DNA from 3 places in the Novosphingobium sp. GW835-FHT14H07 genome. Region 3 is predicted to be linked to each of the others. Evidence: predicted binding sites of a transcription regulator. Region 3 holds the regulator's gene; each other region holds the start of a gene.
What was found. The regulator LexA, encoded in region 3, represses DNA repair genes until DNA is damaged. The targets are predictions, from matches to a motif close to GTTCCNCNCTTGTTCT.

Region 1 (4,843 bases), on a different contig from region 3:
CTTCGAGCGCCAGCGCAACGAACGGCTTGCCCAGCAGGCCGCCGCACGCGCCGCGCAGGAAGCACAGGCGGATCGGCTCCGCGACTACATCGCCCGCAACTCCGCCCGCGCCTCGACCGCCAAGCAGGCGCAGTCGCGCGCCAAGATGCTGGCCAAGATGCAGCCGATCGCGGCAGTGGTCGAAGATCCCTCGCTCAGCTTCGACTTCCCCGACCCCGAGGAACTGCGCCCGCCGCTGATCACGCTCGATCTTGCCAGCGTGGGCTACGCGCCCGGCAAGCCGGTGCTGCAGCGGCTGAACCTGCGCATCGATCCGGATGACCGCATCGCGCTGCTCGGCCGCAACGGCAACGGCAAGACCACGCTCGCCCGCCTGCTCGCCGCGCAACTCGCGCCGATGGACGGGGCAATGACGGCGACGGGGAAGATGCAGGTCGGCTACTTCACCCAGTACCAGGTCGAGGAGATCGCCGATGGCGGCACCCCGCTCGAACTGATGACGCGGGCGATGGAGGGCAAGAGCCCCGCCGCCGTCCGCGCGCAGCTGGGGCGCTTCGGCTTCTCCGGCAACCGCGCCACCGCGCAGGTAGGCACGCTGTCGGGCGGTGAGCGCGCGCGCCTTGCCCTCGCCCTCGTCACCCGCGACGCGCCGCACATGCTGGTGCTCGACGAGCCGACCAACCACCTCGACATCGATGCGCGCGAGGCGCTGGTGCAGGCATTGAATGCCTACAAGGGCGCGGTGATCCTGATCAGCCACGACCGGCACATGGCCGAACTGGTGGCCGACCGCCTGGTCCTCGTCGACGGCGGCACCGCCAAGCCGTTCGACGGCAGCATCGAGGACTACATCGACTTCATCCTCGGCCGCAACCAGCCCAAGACCGAGAGCGGCAGCAGCGACACGCCAGCCAAGGGCGGCGCGCAGCAGGACCGCAAGGCGCGGGCCGCGGCGCGCGAGACGTACAAGGCGCTGCAGAAGGCACAGACCGAAGCGGAAAAGCGCGTGGCCAAACTGCAGGCCGAGCTGGCGCAGATCGACCGCGCGATGTTCGAGCCGGGCAGCGCCGCGCCGGAATTCGCCAAGCTCACCATGAGTGACCTGTCACAGCGGCGAAGCAAGGTTGCGCAGGCGCTGGAGGAAGCGGAACTGGCGTGGCTGGAAGCTGGCGAGGCGCTAGAGGGGGCCAACTGAGGCCCGCCGACAGCAGCGCCGAGGGCGAAGTGCCGCACCGCAGCAGCCCGAGGGGTTTACGCGGTTTACACGGTTCAGGGGCGCTTTGCTCTCCGCGCTCCTCCTCCGGCGTCCCCGCGCAGGCGGGGACCTCGGTCGGTTTACGGACCGCTTCGGGTTTCTCGCGTTCGTTCCGTAACGACACCGAGGCCCCCGCCTGCGCGGGGGAGCAGGCTTCCCTGATTTCGGTCTGATCTTCCTCCTCCTCTTCCCCGAACAGGGCGTGGAGCGTGGCTTCGCGGCGGTTCTGGGCGGCGGACCAGCTTTCGCGGGCGAGCTGGCGGGCGCTTTCCATGTGGGCGTCATGGGCTTCCTGCCAGTCGTCCCAGGCCTCGTCGGGCTCGTCGTCGGCGGGATAGGGGAAGGCGCGCTTGAAGTCCTGTTCGGCCTGCTTCTCGCACGCCTTCAAGAAGCGGTCCTGCGCCGGGTCGGCAAAGCCGGTGGCGGCGGCGACGTCCGCGCCCTCGGCCAGGGCCAGGAGCATGCGGTCGAAGTCCTCGGCGAGGTGGTGGATTTCCCTCGGTGCCTGGCTTGCGCGGGCGTCGAGCCGGGCGAGGTGCGCCAGCAGCAGGCGCGCGTCGAAGCGCCGCCGCTCGCCCACCGCCTCGCCCCGGAACCAGATCGTCTCGGTGGTGCCGTGGAGCGCGCGGGTGGCAAGCACCTGCTCGGCCGCCTCGCGCGCATGGAGCAGCGCAGCGTCCCACGCGGCGGCAAAGGCCGGATCGCGGCGACGGCGGACATAGGTCGTCTGCGAAGACACCCCCGCCACCTGCGCCGCCGCGCGCACCTGCCCGTGGCGGCTGAGATGCTCGAGAAACAGCGCCATGCGCGTGGGGGTGAACTGGTTGGGGTGGAGGAGTGCGGTTTCCGCCGACGCGAGCGGGAGGACGCTGCCCTCTTCCTCCCCTCCCGCAAGCGGGAGGGGCCGGGGGTGGGCCCTTCCTTCTTCTTCCCTAAACGCGAAAGCCCCCTCGCCTGCCCGCGAATGCCCACCGCGCCCTTGTTCGGCTGACGGCGAATGCCCACCCCTAACCCCTCCCGCCTGCGGGAGGGGAGTTGAAGCCGCACGCCGCTGCCCCTTCGCGCCGACCGCAGGCAGAGCATCATCAGGCAGTCCGATGTCCCGGCTCGCGGGAATCCACCCGCGCCCGAAGGAGGAAGGCTGATGCGGATCGGCGGCGTGCGGCATGGGCGGCCCCCGTTTGGAACGAAACAGGAACTTCTAGGCGAGGATGGGGGGTGTAGGAAAATGGTTTTGTCGTTTGATGCCTGCCTACGCTACAAGAACACTAAAATCGACATCAAACCTTGGAAAAATCCACGTGTTCAATTATGGGTTTTCCTATTGGCACGGTAACTTTGCCATGCCTTGTTGGGGGCTAAAACTAGGGGCACCGACTTGCTAAAATTCGCAACCCATGAGCCAGAATCTCTGTCAGGAATTCTAGATATAATAGAAGGCTATCAGTCGAAGCGTGACGTCGTTTGGTATCGTGGCATCAGCAACTGCAATTACACATTGTCACCCTCAATCGCACGGTCGGCACGAGCCAAAGATGAAAAAAGCATCATAGACATAGAAAGAGATATCGGCGCAACTTTTTCACAACGATCACCACCATTCGCAGATAAGGACCTGTCCAATCCTTGGCGATCTCTATTCTTTATGCAGCATTACGGAATACCAACACGCCTTCTTGATTGGTCTGAAAGTCCGTTTGTCGCACTCTACTTTGCTATATCTGAAGTGATGCGAAACGGAAAAAACAAGCCCATAAAGGACGCTGCAATTTGGCTATGCGATCCCATATCGTGGAACCGCGCAGCGCTAGCACATATATCGTTCAATGGCGGCATTCTCGATGAAGCCTGCGAGGAAATCAAGGCTTACGCTCCAAATGTGAACTTAGATCAGCGGGCGACCAAGCCCGTGATGATCTTTGGAAATCATAATTCACCCAGGATCGTAGCGCAGAGAGGCGTTTTTGCTTTGTTTGGCAAGGGACTCCTCCCTATGGAACAGGTATATATGGATGATGCATTTCCGCCTGATACCTTAGAAAAGATTCTGTTAAAGAAAGAGCATATCGACGGAATACTGCGCTCTCTTTTCCAAAAAGGCTTTACCGAGTCAGTAGTTTTTCCTGATCTTTTTGGATTAGCTAAAGAAATTCGTCGAAGGTTTGCATTCTCATGAAAACATTCTTGAAAATTGAACAACATCAAGCGCGTACACTAAAGTGGTGGAATTCGCGGCGGGAAAAGATTGACTTTAATCCGCCATATCAGCGCAAAGGTCGACTTTGGAGCGACAGCGACAAAGCCTTCTTGATAGACTCTATAATTAATGGCTTCGACATACCTAAGCTATATCTTGCCGACTTTCAGTTTGGTGAATCTGAACTAAACGAAAAGAAGCTTCCGTACGCCATTATCGACGGGAAGCAGCGCTTAGAAGCAATATTTGATTTTTTCGATAACAAAGTCGTTCTTGGAAAAAGCTTCAAGTGGCGCGAAGATCCCTCTCTAGAGTTGAGCGGACTAAGCCTCCGCGATCTCCAGCGTAAGTATCCTGCTGTTTCTGAAGAATTTGAAAATGCCAATTTGACTATTATGAGCGTCTTCACAAACGATGAAGGACTGGTGAATGACCTTTTCGTTAGGCTGAATCGAAGCAAATCGCTCACCGGCGCAGAAGTGCGAAACGCGATCGTAGGCCCAGTGACTGACGTAATCCGTAAGCTAGCAGAGCACAGTGTGTTTAAAGAATCAATTCGCTTTAGCACCAAGCGAGCGGGAGATCACAACGCAGCAGCCAAAGTTCTCCTTTTCGAATACAGGAACGGGCTTGTTAGCACAAAGAAAGTCGACCTTGATGAATTTGCCTCAGATAAAGATATAGATAAAACAAGACTTGAACTTGCCGCGCGAAGAGTAATCGACGTTTTTGAAGAAATGTTAGACATTTTTATTCCTAACGACCCCTTACTTTCATCATCAGGGGTATTTCCGGTATATTACTGGCTCACGAAGATGATAAATCCAGTTTATCATGATGATATACGGCAATTTCTGCTTAGGTTTGAGAATTTCCGCAAGGAGAATCGTGATATTGAAAGAAAATATGGGGAGGGTAGAGGGGTAAACGCGATTTATTCTCGCTTTGATACCCTTAATAGGAGCACTAACGATGGTACAAGCCACCAACAAAGAATCCTCATCTTGCAAGAGGAATTCCGTAAGTATTTGGACGAAAAATACAATATGTCTAATTCCCCAGCCGTTGATCGCGTCTACGATCTGTGATTAGGATTACGGTGACACCTGCATCAATTCTCAATTGGCCGTCGACTTTGACAACGCCGAGGCCCAGCGTCCGCAAGTAGCGGCGTTGTGCAAGCATCCATCGACCGACTCAGGATGAACGGGGCTTTGGCGGTTGCATGTTTACCGCTTGCTGCGTCATCCTGAACTTGGTTCAGGATCCATTTTGCCGATTATGCCTCCGCTTGTGGGCAAGGATGGACCCTGAGCCGCGTTCAGGGTGACGGGGTTTGTGTTTCGACGTGGTGGTGTTGCGATGGTGCCCCTCCACCATCCTGCGGATGG
Region 2 (4,843 bases), on a different contig from region 3:
TCGCGACCGAGTTGGATGAGGACGGGATTTTCTTCGGCCTTGCGGACCTCGGTTTCGGCTGTCCGGAACTGGGCAGTTTCGCGCTGGAGGAACTGGAATCGATCCAGCTTCCCTTCGGCCTCGGTATCGAGCGGGACATCCTGTTCGAAGGCGCATTCCCGCTTTCGGTCTATGCCGGAGCGGCCCGCCGGGCTGGCTCGCTGGTCGAGGCCGAACGCATCCTCTACCGGGCCGCCAGGACCGCGAAAGGCGGTGCGTGATGCGCTTCGCCAAATGGCCCCGGCCCACCTCCTATGAGGAGACGTCGCGCAAACGCGCCGCCTTCGCCCATGAGCAGCGGCGCGAGCGCGAGGCGCTGCCGCTCTTCGCCGAGCTGATCGCCAGAGGGCAGCATAGCGTCGAGGAGGAGATGGCGCGCCGGGCCGAATGGTGGCCCCGCCAGCAGCAGGATCGGCGGGACGCGCGCGCCGCCGTCTGGCGATCAGCACGGACGAGCCTGTTCGCCTTTCCCGAAGCACAACGCCAGACGATCCGACGGGCGTGGCGGGATTGTCCCTATCCGGCCGATCCCTCCAGCTTCGCGGACCTGCTGCACCAGATCCGCATCGGCAAGGTCGATCCGGAGCGACCGCCGTGGAAATATCATGCCCGTCCGCAGGCGCGCGTCACGCCCGATCCCCGTTGCTTCGCCGAGGCCTTCAGGCGCGTCGGCCAGCGCAGGATCGAGCCGACGCCCGGACATGAACCTGTCGAGGCCCCGCAATATTGCGGCAATCTCGGCCACGGCATCCTGTTCATCAATGCGGTGCCGCCGGTCGAAGTCGACGGCCTTGCGACCTTCCACGTTCGGGGTGTCTGCACCGACGCCGACATCGCCCTGATCGGGCGGCTCGCCGAGGTGGAGCAAGGCCGTCCAGTCCGCGTGGTGCGCGTCGATGTGCCCCAGACCCGCGCAGCAGGCTTTTCACACCGTCTGCTGTTTCTCGCCTGCTCGGCCACCAAGCGCCATGATCCCGGATGGATGCCGGCGTGGGAGCGCTATGACGGGCCGCTCTGGCAGACCTGGCGCAGCGTCGATCCCGATCGCCGTCTGGCGCGGGTCGGGTTCCTTTCCGCGCGCTACGGTTTCGGCGGGGGCGACCGGCCGATCGAGGACTATAACGCGCGGCTGTCGCCTGACCTTGCGACCCGCATGATCGCGGGCGGCATCGGAACACGCTGGCCGCGTCCGCCGTCGCCCAGCAAACCCGACAACTACGGTTCGCACCCCGGCTGCGAGATCGCCAGCCTCTGCTATCATGGCACGCAGCCCTTCACCGACGTCGCGCTGGTCGGTGGCGGCCTCTACCTCAAGGTCATGCGCGCCTTCCTCGAAGGCTTTCGCGAGATGCGCTGCATCACCCCCGATGCCGAGATCACCGAAATCAATGCCGGGATTGGCGTGATGCGCCAGCGCCTGCGTGCCTGGCTCGAACACGGACGCGGGCGATGAGCGATCCGCGCGCCCGTGTTGGGCACAATGGCGGGCCGGCGCTCGACGAGGAGGACAACAAGGAACCGCCGGGACCGCGCTACTGCAAATACTGCCGGCACTGGTCGCCGCCGTCCGATTGGGAAATCCGCGCCTATGAATCCTTCCAGCTCGGCCTGTCGAAACGGCGGGTCAAGCGTCCGTCGGGCACCTGCGACCGTGTGCTGATGCAGGCCGGCAAGCCGCTGGTCTTCTCGGCGACGGTCGACACTTTCGGATGCCTGAACTTCTCGGCGAAGCCGCCGGAGCCAATCGTACGCAGGCGCGGTTTCGTCACCATCTATGAAGGGGACCAGATCGTATGGCAGGGCCATGAGGAATATGTGCCCGACGAGCATCGGTGATCGGACTGTATCCCGATCCATGCTATGGACGAGCGATCCCGGCCCACGGAGGCGCCGATGCCGAAGAACCGCCAGACCTTCCATGATCCGCTGGACGAGCTGCCGCCGGTGATGATCGAAATCCTCAAGGGGGATATGCTGCGCTTCACGCAGATCGATCGCGACGGGCGCACGAACGTCGTGACCTTCTCCGATCGTCTTGCGGTCCGGCGGGGCGTGTTCGACGCCGCGCCTGCCGGCACCGAAGGGCTCAGAGCGGAAGCCTGAACTGATCCGGGTCGGGGCCGGGCGTTCCTTCCAGTCTTTCGATGATGGTTGCCGCAAGCGTGTCTGCGGCGCGCTCGCGCATCCGCTCGTCCGGCATCGTCAGCCCGACCCGCGCCCAGCCGGGCGCGGCAAGCAGGATAGCGGACAGTTGCTGTCGTTCGATTCGTTCCATGCGTCGATGAGAACGAATATCGAACATTCTGACGAGCCGGTTGCGGTGGATGACCCGTCCTCGTGCCTTGCCTGCACGCTCCAACGCAGACGACTGACTTCAACTGCGCTGTCAGCGCGCCTCGAACCCTTCATGGTAGGTAACCTCGCCCGCGCAGGGCTCGCCTGACAGGATCAACGACTGGAAATATTCCGGCGGAACATCGCCGTAGCGCAGCGCATCATCGCTGCTGAACCCGAAGCGGCGATAATAATCGGGATCGCCGAGCAGCACGCATCCGGCCGCACCCCGTTGCCGAAGCTGCTGTAATCCCTCCAGGATCAAGGCGCTGCCGATGCCGCTGCGTTGGAGGTAGGGCCAGACCGATACCGGCCCCAGACCGAACCAGCCCAAATCCTTGCCGTCGATCAGCACCGGCGAGAAGGCGATATGCCCCACGATCTTGCCATCCTGCTCCGCGACAAGCGAGAGGGGGAGCGCGCCAGCGGCTCTGAGCGCATCGACGATTGCGCCTTCGGTCTGGCTACTGTGTTCGACACTTTTGAACGCGGCTTCGGTCAGGGCGCGAATGGTCGAGATGTCGGCAGGTGTTTCGACGCGAATGATCATCAGGCTCGTCTGACGGGTCCGACCCGCTCGGGCAACAGCAACATGCCCGTCAGACCGTGAACAGCGCCCGACATACGTCGGAGCATAGGGGCGTGGACGGCCTGCCTGCGGCGGCACCCAAGAGCGAGAGTATCCCTGCGGGTCTCGTGACGGGCAGGAAGCCGGGAGAGAGTCTCCTGGCTGCTCGTCATGGAGAATGCCATGACCCGATCCACCTCTTCGCATCCCCTCATCGCCCGCCTGCGCGCCTTTGTCGCGGCCTGGTTCGTGATGGAGGCAACACCCGACATGGACACCGCCGACCATGAGGCCCGGCTCCAGGAAACCCGCTTGTCGCCCGGTGTTTCGCTGCTGGTCATCCTTCTGGGCGCGCTCCTGTGCTGGGCGGCGGTTCTCGTTCTCGCCGGTGTGCTGTGAGGACGCCGGGCCGCGCCGGGGGCGAGCGAAACGGGCCTGCCGGTGGCAGGCCCGAAAGAGGCAGAGGGAAGCCGGGGCTTCGTGACGGGCCGGGAGCCGGGAGAGAGTCTTCCGGCGGCCCGTCATGGAGAAAACCGATGGCTAAAAGCCTTCCGAAGATCATCCTCAGCGGCTCGCGCGACATCCCGTTCGACCGTCTGGTCCTGTCCCAGTCCAATGTCCGCCGGGTCAAAGCCGGCGTGTCGATCGGCGAGCTGGCCGCCGACATCGTGCGCCGCACCCTGCTCCAGAGCCTCAATGTGCGGCCCATGCTGGACGGCGAGGGTCAGGAGACCGGCCAGTTCGAGGTGCCGGCCGGTGGCCGGCGGTTCCGCGCGCTCGAACTGCTGGTGCAGCAGAAGCGGCTCGCCAAGGACGCGCCCATCCCTTGCGTCGTCAAGGCGGCCAATGATGTCGTCACGGCCGAAGAGGACAGCTTCGCCGAGAACACCTTCCGCGAGCAGCTCCATCCGCTCGACCAGTTCCGCGCCATGCAGGCGATGGTCGACAAGGGCGAAGGCGTAGAAGCCATCGCCGCGCATTTCCTGGTGACGCCTGCGGTGGTCACGCAGCGGCTGCGCCTCGCCAAGGTTTCGCCCAAGCTGCACGACATCTATGCCGAGGACGGCATGACGCTCGAACAGCTCATGGCCTTCGCCGTCTCCGACGATCATGCGCGTCAGGAACAGGTCTGGGAGATGCTCGCGCACAGCTATAACAAGTCGGGCGCCTATATCCGCCAGAAGCTCACCGAGAACACAGTGCGCGCGCGCGACAAGCGGGTGCGATTCATTGGCGTCGAAGCCTATGTCGCGGCGGGCGGCTGTGTCATGCGCGACCTGTTCGAGCCCGATGATGGCGGCTGGCTGACCGATCCCGCGCTGCTCGACCGCCTCGTTGGCGAGAAGCTCCAGGCGGAAGGCGAGCGCATCGCTGCCGAGGGCTGGAAATGGGTCGCGACCGCCATCGACATGCCCTGGGGCGTGACCAACGGCCTGCGCGAGATCGACGGAGTCGAGCTTGCCATGACCGGCGAGGAGGAAGCGAAGCTCGCCGCGCTCCAGACCGAGATCGAGGAGCTTGAAGCCGAATGGGCCGATGCGCCCGAGGTGCCCGATGAGGTCCAGGCGCGGATCGAGGCGATCGATGCCGCTATCGGCATGCTGGTCGAACGGCCGATGAGCTTCGAGGCGCGGGATATGGTCATCGCCGGCGCGTTCCTGTCGATCGAGGTCGACGGCACGCTCGCGGTCGAGCGCGGCTATGTCCGCCCCGAGGATGAGCCGGTGATCGAGATCGAAGGCGCGGAAGATGTCGGCGTGGACGGTCATGCCGGACATCGCGCCGAGACAGGTGATGACGACGCGGCGGACGAGGATCAAGCGGCCGGTCCGGGCGTCTCCAATGTCGTTCCGATCAGCGCGGCATCCGGGGATGAGGACGATGAGGATGGCGAGGTGGTCA
Region 3 (4,843 bases):
GCCGTGATTGCGATCATCGCCTTTCACTCGGCGGGCCCGGTTCGCTCGTTCCTCACCGGTGAACACCATGGGCCCCTGGTCCGGGCTGGGCGAAGCTTCGTAATGTTGCTGGCTACCGGCATGGTCATTGAACTCGCACTGATGCCAATCGGCCTGTTCCATTTTCATCGCGCTGGCGTTTATGGCTCGCTGGCAAACGTCATTGCCATTCCGCTGACCACTTTCGTGACCATGCCGCTGATCGGCTTGGCCCTGGTGTTTGATCTCGCAGGCCTTGGCGCACCGGTTTGGTGGCTGGTTGGCAAGTCCCTCGATCTGCTGCTGGCGCTGGCACACTTCGTGGCATCACAACCCGGCTCAGTAACTGCAATGCCGCCCTTCGAAACATGGAGCTACGCGCTGTTCCTCGTCGGCATGTTGTGGCTGGCACTCTGGGTGGGCAAGGTGCGCCTTCTTGGCACCATACCCGCCGGTCTTGCCATCACCGCCATGGTCCTGACGCCGCGGCCCGATGTGCTTGTCACCGGTGATGGCCATCACGTCGGCATAGCCGGCGAAGGATCGGACCTGATCGTCCTGCGCATGGGAAGGGGCGATTACATGCGGGACAACTTGCTCGAACTTGCCGGAATGGAAGGCAGCCTTCGTCGCCTCGATGAATGGCCGGGTGCTCGCTGCAATGAAGACTTCTGCGCTGCAACGGTGCTCAGAAACGAACGGCGTTTTACGCTCCTGATGGCCCGCAGCCGAAACTACATTGACGACATGGCGCTTGTGGCGGCCTGCGAGCGGGCCGACATCGTCATCGCCGATCGACGCCTTCCGGCATCGTGCCGCCCGCGCATGCTGAAGGCAGACCGATCCTATCTCGCCAATACGGGAGGCATATCCATCGATCTTGCCTCTGGCCGGATTCGCACCGTAGCGGAAACGCAGGGCCAGCATGGTTGGTATCGCTGGCCAGTACCGCGCCCGACGCCCAGCCTGACGCAACTCAACGACGTCGGAGTTGGAGCGACGGATGCGCCTGATGCAACCGTGCCGGTAACGGCGCCAGTGGCTTCCAAGCGATGAATGCGACCCAGGGCGGTCCATGCCCTTGTCCGGCGGGCGATAATCTCGAAGCAGCGCTCCTTTCCGCCAGACTTGCCGGGCGAACCTGACGTTCGCCCGGCTCAATTCATCAGGGGAGGACCCAGCGCACCGAACCGACGTAGCTCCCCGCAGTCGGCATGCCGTCGCTGCCAAGTGCAGGAGTGAACCGCGCCCGCGCGCTGACTTTCGTGCATGTCGCTGCATCAAGGTCAGGAGACCCGCTCGATCCGGTAATCTCGCATCCCGTGACGCGGCCATCCACGCCTATCGAGAGCCGAAAGCGGGTTAGCCCTTCTCTTTCCTCTCTGATTGCGGCCGAGGGATAGTCGCGGTCCGAGATCCATGAGCCCGGCGATCCCTTCGGTGATGCTGTGCGCACGGCAAAGCTCGGCGAGGGAGAGGGGTGGGGCTCGGGCAGGACGTTCGGGATAGGGTCGACTGGTGTGATCGGGGTGACCTCGATTTCCCGGACTGTGCTTGAAGGATCCACCGGCGTAATCGCGATGTCGGGGCGGGGGGCCACCAGCGAGCGGCTGTCAGGCTGTGGGGAAGGTTTCACGTCCGGCGGCGGCACGACAGGCGTTACCTTCACCTCCTCGTCCTCCCACTGCTTGGCAGGAAGTCGGTCCGTCAGGATCGTGACCATGCTGTTGGCGAACCCTGAAGCGATCGCCCAGATCGCCACTCCATGAAGCAGCCCGACCGCGATGAAGGTCTGTGTCTGCCTGCGTCTCGTATTCTCGATTGCATAAGCCATTGGCAACACCTCTTCCGTTGCCGACGCCCCATGTTCTGGCGGGCCGTCCCGGAAAGGGGAGCCCCACGGCGGGGCATTCGGTAACAGCGGATACTATACCTCACACTGGACCACATCCAGAAAAATCTCAACCAAATCGATTGATATTTACCATAACATGCTGATGCAAAAAAAGCCGCCGCGCATTTCCTGCGCAGCGGCCTTTGTCATCAGGCACGCCCGATGGTCGGGCGCTATGTTGCAACAAACGTCAGTGGTAGCGCCGCAACAAGCCTGCAAGCTTGCCCTGCACGGTCACCTCGTCGGGGCGATAGAACTGAGGATCATAGGCAGCGTTGGCGGGATCCAGCCGAACCATGCCCTTTTCGTGATGGAGATACTTGAGCGTGGCCTCTTCCCCGCGCACAAGTGCAACCACGATCTCGCCATCGCGCGCCATATCTGTCTTGCGGACAAGCGCGTAATCGCCATCGAAGATCCCGGCTTCAACCATCGAGTCACCGGACACTTCGAGTGCGTAATGCTCTCCTGCGCCCAGTAGCGCGGCAGGAACTGGCAGGGTCGCCGTCGTCTCAAGCGCTTCGATTGGCACACCGGCTGCAATCTTGCCGTGCAGCGGCAGCTCGATCACGTCGTTTGCCGCCACAGGCACGGGAGGCGCTTTTGGTGCAGGACGAAGCGCCGTGACGCTTCCGCCCGTTGCTCCACCATCTGCATTGGCAATCTGCCGAACGGCGCTCTGCTTGCCCACCGCGCTGTCAGGCTGGCGGAGGACTTCGAGTGCCCGTGCGCGGTTGGGGAGGCGGCGGATGAAGCCACGCTCTTCAAGCGCCGAGATCAGCCGATGGACGCCCGACTTGGACTTCAGATCGAGCGCTTCCTTCATCTCCTCGAACGAGGGGGAGATGCCCGACTCTTCAAGCCGGACCTGAATGAAGGTGAGCAGTTCGTGCTGCTTGCGCGTCAACATCGGCGGCCACTCCGCAATGCGCGGCTTCGAGGCGAAGCCGCTGGTCTTTCATGGACCGGGAGCGAATGTTCCATCCCGGCGAACGAATGCGGAACGGATAAGCAACCTGTTGCGACTCGTCAAGCAATTCCGCCATTTTCGAGGAGGTAGATAGGAACATCCGTTCCGGCCGGTTTGGCCTCGGCCCCTGCTTCCCGCACGGCCAACGCGTTGGCCCTTGAAAGTGGAGAGAGCGCTCCGGAATCCTGGAGCGGGTCGAGCCTTACCGACGCTCCGTCCCATATCGCGCGCAGGAACTCCATTCGGCTCCCGCCCTGCGCCAGTGGCTCTGCAAGCCGGGCTGGGATGGCTTTTGGCAAAGGCGCACTCGCGCCGAGCATCGCTCTCAACAGGGGGAGCATGAACAGGTAGGCCGTAACGAAGGCCGAGGCTGGATTGCCGGGCAGGCCGAGAATGATCTGGGATCCACGCGTTGCCACCAGCAGCGGCTTGCCCGGCTTGATGCCGATGCGCCAGAAGTCGATCGAGGCGCCAACGGCCTCGAGCGCCGGGCGAACGAGATCGTGATCCCCGACTGACGCCCCGCCGCTTGTGACGATGATGTCCGAGCTGTTTGCCGCGTCCAGCGCGCGGACCAATTCTGCGAGTTCGTCCGCCACAGGACCGGCATGGCGGATATCGACCGGCAGGGAGGCGGCCATCGCACAGAGCATCGGCCCGTTGCTGGCGGGAAGCTGGTGCAGGTCGGGCAGGTGGCCGGGAGGAACCAGTTCGTCGCCGCTGTCGATGACGGTCAGGCTGACACGCCGGCGCACGGGGAGATGGCTGTGGCCACCGGCGATGGCGAGCGCGATTTGCGCAGGGCTAATGCGGCTACCCGCAGAGATCAGCGTTTCGCGAGAGCTGAAATCCATGCCTGCGGGTCGAACGTGGCGCGAAGCGGGCTGCGGTGGCTCGCCGGTCAAGCTCAGCTCGTTGCCGTTGCGCGCGCTGTCCTCCTGAAGCAGCACCATGTCCGCGCCTTTGGGCAGTATGGCGCCAGTGCTGATGCGGGTGGCTTCACCGGGGCCGACCTCGCCGCCGAAGGGGTGGCCGGCCGCGCTTTCACCGATCACGCGCCACGGGCCCGGAAGATCGGCACTGCGCATGGCATAGCCGTCCATCGCCGAAAGGGCTGCCGCTGGCTGCGTGCGCCGGGCAAGGAGGTCCTCGGCTAGGTAATGGCCAAGGCATTCGGCAACCGAGCGATGCTCGACGGGCAGCGAAGGCGCGAGCGCGAGCAACCGGCTCTGCGCTTCGGCAAGGGGTAGGGGCGGCGCTTTCATTCCGGAGCGCGCCAGGTTCCGGACTTGCCGCCCCGCTTCTCGATCAGACGGACACTTTCGATCACCATGCCTTTGTCGAGAGCCTTGGCCATGTCGTAGATCGTCAGCAGGGCGAGGCTCACCGCCGTCAACGCTTCCATCTCTACGCCCGTGCGACCGGTCAACGAAGCGGAGGCGGTGCATTCGATGCCGTCGGCGACGAAGGCGAAATCGATGTTGACCGCATCGAGCGCCAGTGGATGGCAGAGCGGGATGAGGTCGCCTGTCCTTTTCGCCGCCATGATCCCGGCAATCCGCGCTGGGCCAAGCACATCGCCTTTCGGAGCATTGCCGGACCTGATCGCCTCGAGCGTGGCGTCAGACATGCGGATCATACCACGCGCAATCGCGACGCGGTGCGTCTCGGTCTTGCCGCCGACGTCGACCATGCGAGCGGTGCCGGTCGAATCGAGATGGGTGAGGTCGTTCATCGTTGTCCCTGGAATGCTGAATGGGGGTTTACGGGGTTTACACTGTCCAGAGAGAACTGCGGAACGGGAGTTGGAACGCAGTTTTGGCGCGGATTTCCGGGGCTTTCAAGGTGCTTCGCTGACAGTCGGCACCATGGCAAAAACCTGCCCTGTAGGAAAGCGTTTCCAATCCGAAGTGACTACATATTGGAATTTCGTAAGCCTTCTGCCGCAATAAGCACATTGA

Region 1: AC1Q5P_RS02795 (FRG domain-containing protein) is a predicted target of LexA. The motif match lies at 2,439-2,454, and genes of this name have one in related genera.
Region 2: AC1Q5P_RS05770 (DUF6771 family protein) is a predicted target of LexA. The motif match lies at 2,324-2,339, and genes of this name have one in related genera.

Annotation. Positions count from the first base shown of each region.
Region 1 covers NZ_JBXAFX010000002.1:163,479-168,321, reverse strand. The annotation lists gene AC1Q5P_RS02805 (ABC-F family ATP-binding cassette domain-containing protein) at 1-1,195, shown strand, start outside; gene AC1Q5P_RS02800 (hypothetical protein) at 1,089-1,994, opposite strand; gene AC1Q5P_RS02795 (FRG domain-containing protein) at 2,634-3,431, shown strand; gene AC1Q5P_RS02790 (DUF262 domain-containing protein) at 3,428-4,540, shown strand.
Region 2 covers NZ_JBXAFX010000004.1:151,970-156,812, forward strand. The annotation lists gene AC1Q5P_RS05750 (DUF2958 domain-containing protein) at 1-260, shown strand, start outside; gene AC1Q5P_RS05755 (hypothetical protein) at 260-1,492, shown strand; gene AC1Q5P_RS05760 (hypothetical protein) at 1,489-1,875, shown strand; gene AC1Q5P_RS05765 (hypothetical protein) at 1,933-2,142, shown strand; gene AC1Q5P_RS05770 (DUF6771 family protein) at 2,126-2,314, opposite strand; gene AC1Q5P_RS05775 (GNAT family N-acetyltransferase) at 2,426-2,923, opposite strand; gene AC1Q5P_RS05780 (hypothetical protein) at 3,125-3,340, shown strand; gene AC1Q5P_RS05785 (ParB/RepB/Spo0J family partition protein) at 3,478-4,843, shown strand, end outside.
Region 3 covers NZ_JBXAFX010000001.1:118,122-122,964, forward strand. The annotation lists gene AC1Q5P_RS00575 (ComEC/Rec2 family competence protein) at 1-1,074, shown strand, start outside; gene AC1Q5P_RS00580 (energy transducer TonB) at 1,184-1,852, opposite strand; gene lexA (transcriptional repressor LexA) at 2,103-2,822, opposite strand; gene AC1Q5P_RS00590 (molybdopterin molybdotransferase MoeA) at 2,942-4,147, opposite strand; gene moaC (cyclic pyranopterin monophosphate synthase MoaC) at 4,144-4,617, opposite strand; gene AC1Q5P_RS00600 (NYN domain-containing protein) at 4,843-4,843, shown strand, end outside.